Regions from separate parts of the Exiguobacterium sp. s160 genome, predicted to be linked through region 1. Evidence: riboswitches for the same ligand, from Rfam matches in the RefSeq annotation. Region 1 holds a riboswitch; the other holds the start of a gene.
The links. Region 1 has a riboswitch for S-adenosylmethionine ahead of KNO86_RS04760 (methionine ABC transporter ATP-binding protein). Riboswitches for the same ligand answer to the same signal wherever they lie in the genome.
Positions count from the first base shown of each region.

Region 2: linked by a shared signal. The riboswitch ahead of KNO86_RS10440 (Na+/H+ antiporter NhaC family protein) and the one ahead of KNO86_RS04760 (methionine ABC transporter ATP-binding protein) in region 1 are both predicted to bind S-adenosylmethionine.

Region 1 covers NZ_JACSKK010000001.1:922,303-929,911, forward strand. The annotation lists gene KNO86_RS04750 (MetQ/NlpA family ABC transporter substrate-binding protein) at 1-824, opposite strand, end outside; gene KNO86_RS04755 (methionine ABC transporter permease) at 855-1,517, opposite strand; gene KNO86_RS04760 (methionine ABC transporter ATP-binding protein) at 1,507-2,535, opposite strand; SAM riboswitch class I at 2,613-2,719, opposite strand; gene KNO86_RS04765 (thioredoxin family protein) at 3,170-3,427, opposite strand; gene KNO86_RS04770 (PTS sugar transporter subunit IIC) at 3,608-4,663, shown strand; gene gcvH (glycine cleavage system protein GcvH) at 4,710-5,093, opposite strand; gene KNO86_RS04780 (arsenate reductase family protein) at 5,142-5,495, opposite strand; gene KNO86_RS04785 (hypothetical protein) at 5,543-6,274, opposite strand; gene KNO86_RS04790 (acyl-CoA dehydrogenase family protein) at 6,364-7,609, opposite strand, start outside.
Region 2 covers NZ_JACSKK010000004.1:158,973-166,581, reverse strand. The annotation lists gene KNO86_RS10445 (GGDEF domain-containing protein) at 51-1,730, shown strand; SAM riboswitch class I at 1,829-1,923, shown strand; gene KNO86_RS10440 (Na+/H+ antiporter NhaC family protein) at 1,993-3,276, shown strand; gene KNO86_RS10435 (TVP38/TMEM64 family protein) at 3,295-3,939, opposite strand; gene trhO (oxygen-dependent tRNA uridine(34) hydroxylase TrhO) at 4,168-5,109, shown strand; gene KNO86_RS10425 (divergent PAP2 family protein) at 5,228-5,653, shown strand; gene KNO86_RS10420 (PucR family transcriptional regulator) at 5,745-6,968, shown strand; gene ald (alanine dehydrogenase) at 7,101-7,609, shown strand, end outside.

The DNA of each region.
Region 1 (7,609 bases):
ACCGGTACGACCGCACCTTTGTATTCGTCTAAGATCCACTGTTGTGTCTCTTCAGAAGTCAATACTTCGAGGAGTGCTTTGACGCGCTCATCTTCTTCGTCCCCTTCACGTGTGACGATCAGGTTGACGTATGGTGAGTCCTCGCCTTCAAGTGCGATGGCATCTTCAAGTGGGTTGAGACCTGCGTCGATTGCGTAGTTCGTGTTGATGAGGACCGCATCGCCTTCTCCGTTGTTGTAAGCTGTCGGAAGAAGTGCTGCTTCAACGTCTGTTTTGAACTTCAAGTCTTTCGGATTGTCAATGATGTCAGAGACTGTCGCATCGACCGTCTTGCCTTCAGCAAGTGTGATGAGACCTTCTGATTGGAGCATCGTGAGAATTCGTCCGTGGTCAGCGACCGATGAACTCATGATGATTTCTGCGCCTTCAGGAAGTTCGTCGAGCGATTTGTATTTTTGTGAGTACACACCGATTGGCTCGATGTGAACGCCACCCGCAGATGCGAATTTATAGTCTTTGTTTTCAGCCATTTGTGACTTGAGGTATGGCTCGTGTTGGAAGTAGTTCGCATCGAGCTCACCGCTTGCGAGCGTCTTATTCGGAAGCACGTAGTCTTGGAACTTCTTGATTTCGAGTTTGTAGCCTTTTGCTTCATATTCTTCTTGTACGTGCTCTAAAATCTCAGCGTGCGGTACGTTCGACGCACCGACAATCAATGTTTTTTCATCGCCAGAACCTGTTTCTGCCTCTTCTCCGCCGCAAGCCGCGAGAACTGTGAATGCTGATAAAGCTGTCAATCCGAGTACTGTTTTCCAAGTTTTCATTATGAATCCCTCCAAATGGTGTATGTGTAATTAAGCTGAACGTTTATCAATTTTTGTGACGAGTCGGTCACCGATGAACTGGATGACGAACACGATGATCAAGATGAGCACCGTCGCCACGAACGTGACGTCGTTTTGTGAGCGTTGGAAACCTTCCAAGAAGGCCAAGTTCCCGAGTCCGCCGCCTCCGACGACACCGGCCATCGCCGTATAACCGACGATTGCAACGATGGTCACCGTGAGTCCTGAAACGATTGCCGGAAGCGCTTCCGGAATCAAGACTTTATAAATGATTTGCCATTTCGTCGCGCCCATCGATTCCGCTGCCTCGATGACGCCGCGGTCGACTTCACGAAGGGCAAGTTCGACCATACGGGCGTAGAACGGTGCAGCTCCGATGATGAGTGCCGGAAGCGCCGCCGTCGAACCGAGCATCGTACCGAGCAGGAACAACGTGAACGGGATGAGTAAGATGATTAAGATGATGAACGGGATCGAACGGAACACGTTGACGATCGCGCTGACGAAGACGTAAATTGGACGATTCTTCAATAATAGCGATTCGTTTGTAATATAAAGAATCAAACCTAAAGCGAGTCCAATCACAAACGTCGCGACACCCGCGACGAGCGTCATGTACAACGTCTCCCATGTCTGTTCCATCATGATTTGCCAGTCTACGTTAGGAAACATCGCTTTCCACCTCCACTTCTACTGATTGCGAACGAATCGACGCGATGGCGCGTTCGATTTCTCGTGCTTCCCCAATCAATTGGATGAATAGCGTGCCGAGCGCACCGACTTGTGACTGGGTCACGTTCCCGCCGATGATGTTGAATCCGATGTCGTGCGTCTTAAGGACGTCAGACAAAATCGGTTGTTCTGCCGTTTCGTTCAAGAATTTCAATTTGACGATTTGCCCACTCGGATAGCGTGCTTTCAAATGTTCGAACGTGAGCGATAGATCGTCGACTGCCCCGATTTGTTTCACGAATTCTTTCGTGATTGGCTGCTCCGGATGTTGGAACACGTCAGAGACTTGACCTGTCTCAACGACTTTCCCTGCCTCCATCACGGCGACGCGATGACAAATCTTTTGGATGACGTGCATCTCATGCGTGATGAGGACGATTGTCAATCCGAGCTTCTTATTGATGCTGACGAGCAGTTCAAGAATCGAATCCGTCGTCTTCGGGTCGAGCGCGCTTGTCGCTTCGTCACAGAGGAGCACCTCTGGATTGGTAGCGAGCGCGCGGGCAATCCCGACTCGCTGTTTTTGACCGCCGGATAATTGTGACGGATAGCTGTCTTCACGACCTGATAATCCGACGAGCTCGACGAGTTCCTGAACCCGACGCTTCCGCTCACTTGCCGGTACCCCGATCAATTCGAGTGGGAAGCTGATGTTTTCTGCGACCGTGCGCGACCACAGAAGGTTAAAGTGCTGGAAGACCATCGAGACGTTCTTTCGAACCCCTCGTAATTCTTTCGGGCTGAGCTTCGTGAGCTCACTCCCGGCGACCTCGATTTCACCGCTAGACGGTGATTCGAGACGGTTGAGCAATCGGATGAGCGTCGACTTCCCCGCCCCCGAATATCCGATTATTCCAAAAATTTCACCGCGATCAATCGTTAGTGATACATCATCCACCGCCTGGACACGACCATTCTTCGTATCGAACCATTTGGCGACGTTTCGTAATTGAATCAATACATTTCCCTCCTGACAACAAAAAAAGCGCGCACGTTTGAGCAAACGTGCGCACTTTATCGTACGGACAACGATTGCTCTCATCTCTCAAGGTTTCTCACCTTGCTGGAATTAGCACCATTTCGGATTGCTCCGCGGTTGCTGGGCGTCATAGGGCCAGTCCCTCAGCCTCTCTTGATAAGAGTGTTGTGTATTCGATTAGCTTTATCATAGCGACAGCTTTTTCTGCTGTCAAATCATTTTTTCAAAAAAATCAAAAAAAGGTGCCGTCCGAGGACGACACAGAACGTAGCACCTTGAGTCACGGAAGGACAGCCCATAGATGAAAATCTTTTGCCCGTTCAAGATTTACATCCTTATATGGGGGAGATTCACCAATCATCACTCGATCTTGATTTGGACCGTGCGATTATACGGAACGTCTTTCTTCGCTTGATTTTTTTGGGGGACAATCGAAGGGAAGACTGACGTGTATTCGTATAAAGGTAGCAGCGGCTTCACCAAAACGTCTTGATGTCGGGAATATCGCGTCCTATTTTGTGTTCAAGTAAGATGTTGTAATGAATATACCATTCGTGAACTTTCTGTGTCAACTGATTATTTAAAATTTTCAGATTATTCTAATGTTCCTCTCTCACTTTACGAAAGAGAGGACGTGTTGAACGTTTTGAAAAGCGTAAAGACGATCCCGAACCTCGCCATTTTCAAGCTTTAACAGCGCTGGGACGCTCATCACCTGATAAGCTTCAAGTTCTTTTGGGATATAGTTCGCATCGCGCTTTTCAATCTGAATTTCAGGGTCGACCGCCTCGACAACCGTCAACATTTTCTCCGCGACAGCGCATGTACCACACATTGGGGCGTATATATATAAGTATCCGTCTGTAATCATTTTTCTCACCTCTCTTGTCATTATAATAGTCGTTCGAGTCCCGTTCAAAAATCGTGCTCTCGTTAAATTTCAGAATTTTTCAATGATTCTCTTGACTCTTCTGTCTGATAGGAATAATATGGGTTCTAACTTTATCGCTTTTGTACATAACAGCAAAGAAGAAGGACAGGTGAATGAATGATGACGGAACAAGCAACAGGTACGACAAAGCAATTTACGATGAACGTCTTAAACGGTCTCAGTATGGCGATTCTGATCGCCCTCATCCCGAGCGCGCTGCTCGGCGAACTCACGAAAGCTATACTCCCTTATTTTCCGTCTCTTCAATTCATATTGGATGCGACGACGATTGCGATGCGCCTCCTCCCGGCCATTATCGGTCTTGCCGTCGCGATGCAGTTCGGTCGATCGATTTTAGAGGCTGGAACGATTGCCATCGCAACCTATGTCGGCAGTGGCGCCGTTCGAATTAATGAAGGTGCGTTCGTGATGGCCGGAATCGGTGACGTAATCACAGCCGGTGTGACCGCTGCAATCGCTACGATTCTTGTCATGAAGCTCGCTCCCCACTTGAAGACGTATACGGTCATCGTCATGCCGATGACCGTCATTGTCGTCGCAGGCGGCATCGGTGCCTTCTTATTGACGTATATCTCACAGATCACGACATACATCGGATACCTCATCATGACGATGACGGATCTTCAACCGGTTCTCATGGGCATCCTGATTGCGATGGCGTTCTCGCTCATCATCGTCTCGCCGATTTCGACTGTCGGGATTGCAACGGCCATCAGTCTATCAGGCGTTGCGGCTGGTGCGGCAAACCTCGGCGTCGTTGCCGCTGGATTCGGTCTCGCCATCGCAGGTTGGCAGGCGAACGCGACCGGGACATCGATCGCCCACTTCCTCGGGTCACCGAAGATTCAAATGGCAAATTTCGTCCGCCGCCCGATTATGATGCTTCCGATTTTGGCGAATGCGGCCATCCTCGTTGCGCTCGCTGGTATATTAAGAATCGAAGGAACTCCAATCAGCGCAGGGTTTGGCGTATCTGGACTCATCGGACCGGTAAACGCGCTACATCTCATGCCGGGCGGGTTCGCCTTGTTCAACGTGCTTCTTGTGATCGTCTTGTTCGGGCTTATTCCAGTCGGGCTCGGGATTTTCTTCTATCGTGTGTTCGAACGGGCGACGCTCGTCAAATCGGACCATTACCGACTCGATTTCGAGTGAACATAAAAAAAAGCCGGCTTCTCCAATTAGGAGAGGCCGGTTTTACTTATCCTTGAATCATCGCTTCATATTCTTCTGCAGACATGAGTTTGTCGAGGTCTGACTCTTCCGTCAACTCAACTTCGACCATCCATGCATTTTCAAACGGTGACTCGTTGACGAGTTCTGGAGAATCGGCAAGGTCTTCGTTCACTGCTGTGATGCGTCCAGATACTGGCGCATACAACTCAGAGACCGTCTTCACTGATTCGACTGAACCGAATGGCTCGTCGAGTAGGATTGTACCGTCAACTTCTGGGAGTTCCACAAACACGATATCCCCTAGTTCGCTTTGTGCGAAATCCGTGATGCCGATGCGGGCTTTCGTTCCGTTCACTTCTACCCACTCATGTTCTTTTGAATAACGTAAATTTGCTGGTACTTTGCTCATCCTAACTTCCCCCTCAAATAAATTAGACTCACATCTGTATTATAGCACTTAGCCCCAAACGTCCGTAAAGGACTTTTCTGAAAATCCGACCGTCGTTTTTTCACCATTTGTGACGATTGGACGCTTCAAAAGCATACCATTGCTTGATAATAGCTCAAGTTGTTCGTCTTCTGATAGATTTGGTAGCTTGTCTTTGATGCCTTCGTTTCGATAGACTTGCCCGCTCGTATTGAAGAATTTCTTAAGCGGCAAGTCCGATTGTTTCCAAAGCTCGGCGAGTTCTTCTTTCGTCGGTGTCGATTCGACGATATGAACGTATGTATACTCGACGCCTTGCTCTTTCAACCATTTTTCTGCTTTTTTACACGTACTGCATGGTGGATAGCCGTATAGTGTCACCATCTGTTCATCACCTCTCTCATCAATGTAGCACATCTAGAGAAATCAATTCACGTCTCAAGCAACCGTTCGATTTCTCGCTTCATCGTCGGATTGACGGAATGTCGCTCTTCGATAAAACGTAAGATGACCGCCGCCGCGACGCCCGACTTGCCATATCCTAATACCCCGCCCATCAAGAAAGAAATCATTTGTGGATATCTCGACTCAACCCGACGTGTCGGGTTGAACGGGTCCCCTTGCCCACCGAGCGCCTTCAAGACGTTTTGAACGGCCGCGACTTGGACGAGTTCGAATCCGGCGAGCGTCTCGCCCCGACGTTCCCGAAGCAAGCCGACATATAGGTTCGTCAACGCTTCTTCATAATAGTAAGCCGTCGCTTCACGCGCGATCTCGAGACGTGGTGACGCGAACACGTCGAGTGCTTCATCCCGTCGCCAGACGACCCGTCCTGGTGTATAGGCGATCGTCGCGAGTTCATGTACTTCAAAGACAGCGAACTCACCATAGATGCCGTCATGATACATGATCTTGTGCCCATCTTTCGTGTTTTGGAATTGATAATGAAGCGGCTCGACTTCAAGCCAGTCAAGTCGGTCGATAAAGCGTGCCTTCTGCCCGTCCTCGACAATTAAAAAGAAATCGAGGTCCGAGTAATCATCCAACCGCTCCGTCTCTTGTCCGATCGACCCTAATGCAAGCAGCATCAGCGTCCCTTCGTGTGCGGCAACCGATTCTCCGATTCGTTCCATTCGTTCAAGCAATCTATCGCGTGTTCTCATCGTCTTTCCCCCTCGTTTCTATTGTACGTGGCGAACAGACCAAAAAGAAAGGGCCGACCGCGTCCGGTCCACCCTTTCTGTCGATTGAATTACACGATAAACTTGTTCGCTTTGATGAGGCTCGCAGCGACTTCACGCTTCGTCCCGATCACATTGATTGGCTGGTAGCGGCTGAACTTCTTCATTGCCGAGAGAAGCATGCGCTGCTCATCACCAGACGCCGCTGCATACAATACTTCTTTCGCCATGAGTTCGACTTGTTTGAACACTTGCTCCGCAAAGATTTCTGTATAGCGGACTTTGAGCGTGTTCTTCTCTTCGCCTGTGCGTGCAATCGCTTTTTCTGTACGAGCGATGGCTGCTTCAAGCGCATAGATAGCACTGATCATGTCTGCAATCTTCGCCAAGATTTCTTGTTCATTTTGAAGGTCTTGTTGATACTTCTGAACCGCTGTACCTGCGACCATCAAGTTGATCTTCTTCATGTTCGAAAGGAGCATCTTCTCGCGTGCGAGTGGTGAGCCGTCCAATTCTTGCGGCATGTAGCTCATGAGCTCTTTTTGAAGTTTTTGTGCTTCTGCGAGGAGCGGCAATTCACCTTTCATCGCTTTCTTGAGAAGTGTACCCGGAACGATCAAACGGTTGATCTCGTTCGTTCCTTCAAAGATGCGGTTGATGCGTGAGTCACGATAGAGGTTTTCGACTTCATACTCTGCCATGAATCCGTATCCACCATGGATTTGAACTGCTTCGTCGACAACGTAGTCGAACGTTTCAGAAGCGAATACTTTGTTGAGTGAGCATTCGATCGCATATTCAGCAATCGCTTGTGCGACTTTTGATCCGTCGCGCATGTTCTCGTCACCAAGTGCGTCGAGGCTATCTTGGAACAAGCCGCCCGTACGATACACTGAGCTTTCCATCGCATAGATGTTGGCTGCCATCGTTGCCAATTTCTCTTGGATGAGCGGGAATTGGCTGATTGGTGTCTTGAACTGTTTGCGCTCGTTCGAATATTGTACCGAGAGGTCGAACGCACGTTTTGAAGACCCAACTGCTCCGACTGCGAGTTTGTATCGACCGACGTTCAAGATGTTGAAGGCGATGACGTGACCTTTTCCAATTTCACCGAGAAGGTTGTCGACTGGTACTTCGACATCTTCAAGGATGAGCGTACGTGTCGACGATCCCTTGATCCCCATCTTCTGCTCTTCTGCGCCAGTTGAGACTCCTTTGAAGTCACGCTCGACGATGAAGGCACTGAACTTGTCGCCATCGATTTTCGCGTAGACGACGAAGACGTTCGCGAAGCCAGCGTTTGTAATCCATTGCTTT
Region 2 (7,609 bases), on a different contig from region 1:
ACGAATCTTTACTATTAGATCTTGAAATGTCCCATGCTAGGAGGGAACGCATGAACCACTTTCGTAAGATGTCCGTGCTCGGTTGGAGTATATGGAGTGCCTTATTCATCTTCACCATCGCATTATTCGCATTGGATATCCTACACGCCCCAACAATCGATCCGTTGTCGTTTATTTTAATTTCATTGCTTGTCATCATTTTTCAACTCGACTCGATCGAAGTCAAAGGTGTGTACTTCACATTTTCTGAAAGTATCGTCTTAATTTTATTTTTATTCTTTGGATTCGAAACAGCACTCATCGTCAACCAAATCGGATTGTTCGTCTTTCAATTCGCCAATTTGAAACCGAAAGTCGCCATCCGTCGTTTCCGCTTCACGTATCCGTGGAATGCCATTACAGCTTACTTAGAAATTGTCATCCCAGCAGCGGTCTATCTCGCCCTTGGTGGGGAGACCGGTCTCGACTTTTATTCGCAAGATTCGTTCGTGCCGCTCGCTGGATTGTTCCTTGCCATCTTCTTAAATACGGTGTTTCAAAAGTATCAGGTGAGATGGTGGTTCCGCGTCGACATCGCATTGAGCGACTTTATGAAGATTGCCTTCTATACGTACGTCGTCAGTTTGATTTTCATCTTAGCGGCAGCGTTTTTCCGAGAGACCAACTTACTCGTCGTCAGTAGCATCGCCGCTGCGTTGACGTTCTTCATCAAGCGGCTTCTTATTCAAAAAGAGCGGCAAGATGCATTCAAATCCTTGATTGAGCAATACGATGAAGCGAAAGAGGCTGTTTCCTTGTCGCAGAGCGAGGCGCAAGCCATCGAAGTATTTTTAAGTCAATGCGAACAGCTGAATCATTATGATGAAGGGTATGTCGAGTTTAAATTATTTGAACGCACCCTGTACTTTGATTTAAAGACGCGACAGCCCATCGATCGACCCATCGTCTTTACGTTGCTTGACATGAGTCAGCCAATCGAGCAAGTCCTCGACTATGAAATGCGCTTTGAATGGGATACTTCCCTTTCTGATGCTTTCCACGACGATTACCACAGCTTCGTTTCTGTTCGTTCGGAGGAAATCGAAGAGATTCGCACCTGGATTGTTATGATGGGAGAACCTGTATACGGTTATCCAAAGATTATTCAGCACGAAATCATCAAATTGTTAAAATCGTTCAACCGAACCATTAGCCGTTGTCACGAACGGGACCGCCTCTATACCGAGAGTCGGACGGACAGTTTAACGCTTCTTGCTAATGCGCGTGCATTTTATGAATATGGCATTCAACAAATATCCGATATGTCGGTATATCCGATATCGGTTGCCATGCTCGATATTGATTTTTTCAAAAAGATTAACGATACGTACGGTCATCAGGTCGGGGACCATGTCTTACAAGAGTTCGGACGACGAATCCGTCAAGTGCTCCGTCCAGACGACTTTGCTGCACGTTATGGTGGCGAAGAATTTATTTTATTGCTCAATCATTGTGATATGCACCAAGCGATTGAAATCACGGAGCGGATTCGCCATCAAATCGAAGCGAAACCGTTTCATGTTGACCACCACGAGATTTCTGTCACCGCCTCCATCGGGGTCGACACAATTGAAGCGTTCGGGAACAAGCGTCTCGATGATACGATTCGAAATGCGGACCGTGCCCTGTATGTTGGCGGAAAATATGCAGGACGTAACCGTGTGGCGCACTTCAACAATTTAACGACGTAAACTCCCCTTTCTCACATCGAATTGGGGAGTTTTTAGGTTGACAACGGGATTTGAAACAGGTACGTTAGGGAACGTGTTTGATAATAGGATAACTTAACTTTTTATCGAGAGAGACGGAGGGACTGGCCCTATGAAGTCTCGGCAGCGGGGAACCTGTGCCAAATCCAGCGGACGATAGTCCGAAAGATGAAAAGGGTATTTCACACGAAGGACCTTTTTCTCAAGAAAAAGGTCCTTTTTATTTTTTAGTGAGGTGATTATTTTGGAACAACCAACAGCAAACAAATGGGCACTCTTGCCGTTACTCGTCTTCTTACTCTTCTTCATCGGAGCGGGTGTCTATTACGGAGACTTCTATAAGTTTCCGGTACTCGTTGCGGCCATCATCGCCTTGATGGTTGCGGCATTCATGACAAAAGGAAGTGCCACTCAAACCGTCGAGCGCATCGCGCAAGGTGCCGGAAATCCGGGAATCATCATTATGATTTTTATCTTCTTACTGGCCGGTGCCTTTTCAACGGTAGCTGAATCAATCGGTGCCATCGACGCGACGGTCAACGCGGCGTTGACGCTTTTACCCCCATCGCTTCTCTTAAGTGGACTATTCGTCATTGCTGCTTTCATTTCAATGGCAATGGGTACATCGACCGGAACGATTGCGGCACTTGCGCCGATTGCCCTCGGTATTCATGAGGAAAGTGGTGTGAACGTCGCCATCGCAGCCGCGGCAGTTGTCGGCGGAGCCATGTTCGGAGACAACCTTTCATTCATTTCGGATACGACCATTGCTGCCGTTAGGACACAACGGACGAACATGCGCGATAAATTCCGAACGAACTTCTGGATCGTGCTACCAGCTGCCATCATCACGACGATTTTACTCGCCGTCTTGTCGAACGGTGAATCGACGGTTGATGTCGCTGCATTCGAATGGTATAAACTTATTCCGTATCTCGCGGTCATCGGACTGGCGTTAACGGGACTGAACGTCATTCTCGTCCTGTTGGGCGGGATCACGCTAACCGGAATCATCGGTCTTCTCGACGGAAGCTTATCCGTCACAGCATTTGTGACCGCTATCGCCGATGGTATGGTCGGTATGGCCGAAATCTCGTTCTTGACGTTACTCATGGGCGGCCTCGTCGGACTTATTTCGCACAACGGCGGACTCACGTATTTGCGTGATGCGTTGACATCACGGATTCAAAAACGTGCTGGTGCCGAGTGGAGTATCGCGGGTCTCGTCAGTGCGACGAACGTAGCGACCGCGAACAATACGATTTCCATTCTCGTAGCCGGACCACTCGCCGCGAACATTGCGGACGAATACGACATCGAACGGAAAAAATCAGCGAGTGTGCTCGATATCTTCTCATGTGGTGTACAAGGGATTCTCCCATACGGAGCGCAACTTCTCATCGCCGCAGAGTTGACGAAGACCGCTTCGCCTGACCTCGTCCCGTTCATGTTTTATCCGTTCCTCCTCTTTATTTGTGGAGGAATTGCGATTGCATTCAACTTCCCGCGTTTTAAAAAGCAGTCTTAAACGACAAACACCCCTTGTTCAAAGGGGTGTTTGTCGTTTAGTGATCATCTCTTGCTTCAATTGCTCGTTGCGTTTTTTGAAAGCGCGTCGTTTGAGCACTTCTTCTAGTCCTCGACTGATGGCCCACAATGCGACCAAAAGCAGACCGAGCATCGATAAGCGAAACGGGCTTTGGATAAATTCTTCCCATTGATCCCCGATGACCGAGAAAATGACGACGACGAGTAGTTTCCCGAATCCCGCCGCCAAAATGAACGTACGGAGCGGCATCTGAATGAGCGCCAGCAAATAGGTGATCAAACTGACCGGGATGAACGGGAGCGAATACAAGAACCCGAGTGAAATCGGACTCATATGGTTGATTCGTTCTAACCAATAGACCGCCGCTTTATGTTTCTCGAGCCAGCGCGTCATCGGTTTACGAAACACATATCGGACCGCCACGAAGACGACAATCGTTCCGAGTAAGTTCCCGATCCATGATAAAAGGACCCCTAACAAAAAACCATATGTTGCCGCATTCGCTGAAATGATTAAAACGAGTGGCAAAAACGGAAAGATCGCTTCTAAAAACGGAGCGCCGAGTCCGGCCCAAGGACCGCCAGGCAAACTTTGAAGCCATTCGATTAATTGGATGATGTACTGTTGGAGAGAAGTGAGCATAGTCGTTCCACCTTCAACTTTCGTTACTACTACTCTAATACCCGAATTCGATTTTCAAGACGCATCTCCCTGCATTCGTCAAAAAAAATTAAAAACCATTTGCGAAAATTCGTCGTGATATTTATCATATAATAATGGACTTGTGGTTGCAGGCAAGTCTATTCGTCGAACGACACAACCCAACGTTCGTTTTCCTGCAAAAAACTGAACACAGGGGAGCAACACAACATGGAAACAAAACCAATGCGGGTCTTGCTGTACTATAAGTACGTCAACATCGAAGACCCAGAAACACTCACGCAAGAACATTTGAAGTATTGTAAAGACCTTGGCATCAAAGGACGCATCTTGATTTCCTCCGAAGGAATCAACGGGACGTGCTCTGGTACTTGGGAACAGACTGAGCAATACATGAACGACTTGAAAGCAAACCCACTCTTCAGCGATATCGAGTTCAAAATCGATGAAGTCGAAGAGCATGCGTTCAAGAAAATTTTTGTCCGTCACAAGAAAGAGCTCGTGACGTGGCGCTTTGATGGTGAGTTTGATGTACCGAAACAACACGGTGCATACCTCGAACCAGCAGAATGGAAAGAGATGATGAATCGTGATGATGTCGTCATCCTCGACGTTCGTAACAACTACGAGTACGAACTTGGTCACTTTAAAAACGCGATCAAAATCGATGTAGAGGCTTCACGTTACATGCCAGAATGGCTCGAAGAGAACAAAGACCTCTACGAAGGGAAAACACTGCTCACGTACTGTACTGGTGGCGTCCGTTGCGAGAAATTTACAGCATATATGCGTGACCAAGGTCACGACAACATCTTCCACTTAAAAGGTGGCGTCGCAATGTATGGAAAAGACGAAGCGACGAAAGGTGAAAACTGGGATGGTGAGCTTTACGTCTTTGACGAGCGCATCAACGTCCCTGTTAACTCTGTGAACCCGACTGTTGTTTCACACTGCATGCACTGTGGAACCGAGACGGTTCGTTACGTTAATTGTGCTAACCCGGAGTGTAATGTACAGCATTTCTGTTGTGAAGAGTGTGAACCGAAACAAATGCGTTCATGCTCGAAAGAGTGTCAAGAACACCCACGCAACCGTTATATCATCGACAACATTGCAGAGAAACTTCAGGAAACTGAAGGAGTAGTCGGGTAACAAAAATCGACCAAAAGGTGTCATGGACAAGCTGTCCTTGACACCTTTTTTTGACGAAATCTTAACGTCTAGTCTGCCCCGCTTTCGGGTATAGTGAAGTTACTATGTCAGACAGGAAGTGAATAGATGCATGTTTAACGAACCTTTACTCGCTGCGATTCTTGCTTGGTTTATCGCCCAAGCAGCCAAGCTCGTAACCGAACTCATTAAAACAAGGGATTTTGAAATTGAAATCATGTTCGCTTCAGGCGGCATGCCGAGTTCACATTCGTCCACGGTCGTCGCACTCGCTACGGCAATCGGACGGATGGAAGGCATCGACTCGAGTATGTTTGCCCTCGCTGTCGTCTTCGCCACCATCGTCATGTACGATGCGACCGGCGTCCGTCAAGCAGTCGGTTTTCAGGCCCGACTATTGAACGATTATTTCAAAGGGATCAAACACGAAACTCCACTTTTGAATGAACTTGTCGGGCACACGCCGTTCCAAGTCATCGTCGGGGCGTTGCTCGGTCTCGTTGTCGGATTGTTTTTCCCGATGTAATCCACTAAAGGTATGTCATTTCTCACACTCTCGATTCTTTTTGTGAAGTTTCACAAAGAAGAAGTTATACTCAGAGAAAGGAGGAATCGACATGCCTTTTTTGCAGAAATCTTATGAGTCTCTCGATACACTCGCCGAAGCAATCGGTCAAGCGATTCGAGCACCCATCACGATTGAAAATCGCCACCACCAGTTGCTGGCGTATAGCACCCATCCTGATTCGACCGACCCGGCCAGGATCGCCACGATCATTGGTCGTCGTGTCCCAGAAGCCGTTATTGAAGATTTGTGGGAAAGTGGGATTTTACGAGAAGTCATTGACCAAGATGAGCCTGTCGTCATTCCAGCACGGCTCGCTGTCGGGCTCGGCGAGCGTGCCGCCATCGTGATCAAACAACATGACGAAGTACTCGGTTATATTTGGAGCTTGGCTCGAACGAATCCGTTTACCACTCAAGAATTAGCCATCTTGCAAGAAGGAGCGACCATTGCCAAGAAGTTGCTCATGACAATCGCGATGCACGAACGACGCATTAGCGCGGAACTTGAACGCTTTTTACTAGATGTGCTCGCTTCCCCGACACTCTCCGATCCCAATCGCGAACGACTGAACGAACTCGCCCCCATTGCGGTCGCCAGTCGATTGACGATCATTGAATGCGCTCAACCGATCACCCCACAACTCGCTGAACGTCTGCATTATGTGCTTGCGACCCAAGAGGCGATTGAAGTGGTCTTACATGCCATCGATGGACAGCAATTACTCGTCTGGCATTACATGAAATCCGAACTTTCCGATGAAGAAGTGGAATTGCTCGCTTGGGCGGAACGATTCGAACAGTTGCTTCAAGACAAGTTCACTGAATCCGAACCACGAATCGGAATCAGTCGGCGCTTTTTCGAGAGTGACATGCTGTACGCCGCAGCGGAAGAGGCGCGACGTGTCACAACACTTCGTCGTAAGTTCCCTCTTGAGCTCGCGACTTCTCGCGCCTTTGAACAGATTGGAATTTATCAGCTCGTCCCGGAACTGGCACGTCGCATCGGACTTCGACTGGAAACCCATCCGACCGTTGAACGGTTGCAACACTATGACTCGTCCCATCAGACCGAACTCGTGAAGACGCTCGAATGGTATTTTTATTTCGATGGGAACGTAAAGCGGGTCGCCGCCCACCTTCATATCCATCCGAATACCGTCTTGTATCGGATTCGACGCATCGAAGAGTTGACGAATATCACGCAAGTTTCCTTACCCGAACGTTCCATGATTTATTTGGCGATTAAAGCCGGCCAATATCGATTAGAAGACTAGGCGTTCGCTTTGTGTTTTTTCACAAAGTGAGCGTCTTCGTTTTTAGAATCCATGATAAAGACAGCGTTTTCGAATGGGTCTATACTAGGGGTGTGAACAATTTGTGTCAACGGAATGAAAGGGGAATGTTCCATGAAAATCGGGGTATTAAAAGAGATTAAAAACAATGAAAATCGGGTGGCTTTGACACCGATGGGTGCATTTATGTTAACGGAACTTGGTCATGACGTCTTCGTCGAAACAAATGCCGGTCTCGGCAGTGGTTTCACGAATATGGAATATATCGATGCCGGTGCAACAATTGTCGAAACGGCGAAAGAAGTATGGGAAGGCGTCGAACTTGCGCTCAAAGTGAAAGAGCCGCAGCCGTCTGAATATCAATACTTCCGTCCTGATCTGACGCTCTTCACGTATTTGCACTTAGCGGCAGAACCAGAATTAACGAAAGCACTCGTCGAATCAGGCATCACTGCTATCGCGTATGAGACGGTCGAAGTCGATCGGACGTTACCACTTCTCACACCGATGAGTGAAGTCGCAGGTCGTATGGCTGCTCAAATCGGGGCACAGATTCTCGAAAAACCGCACGGTGGAAAAGGAATCCTCATGTCAGGTCTTCCGGGCGTACCTCGTGCGAACGT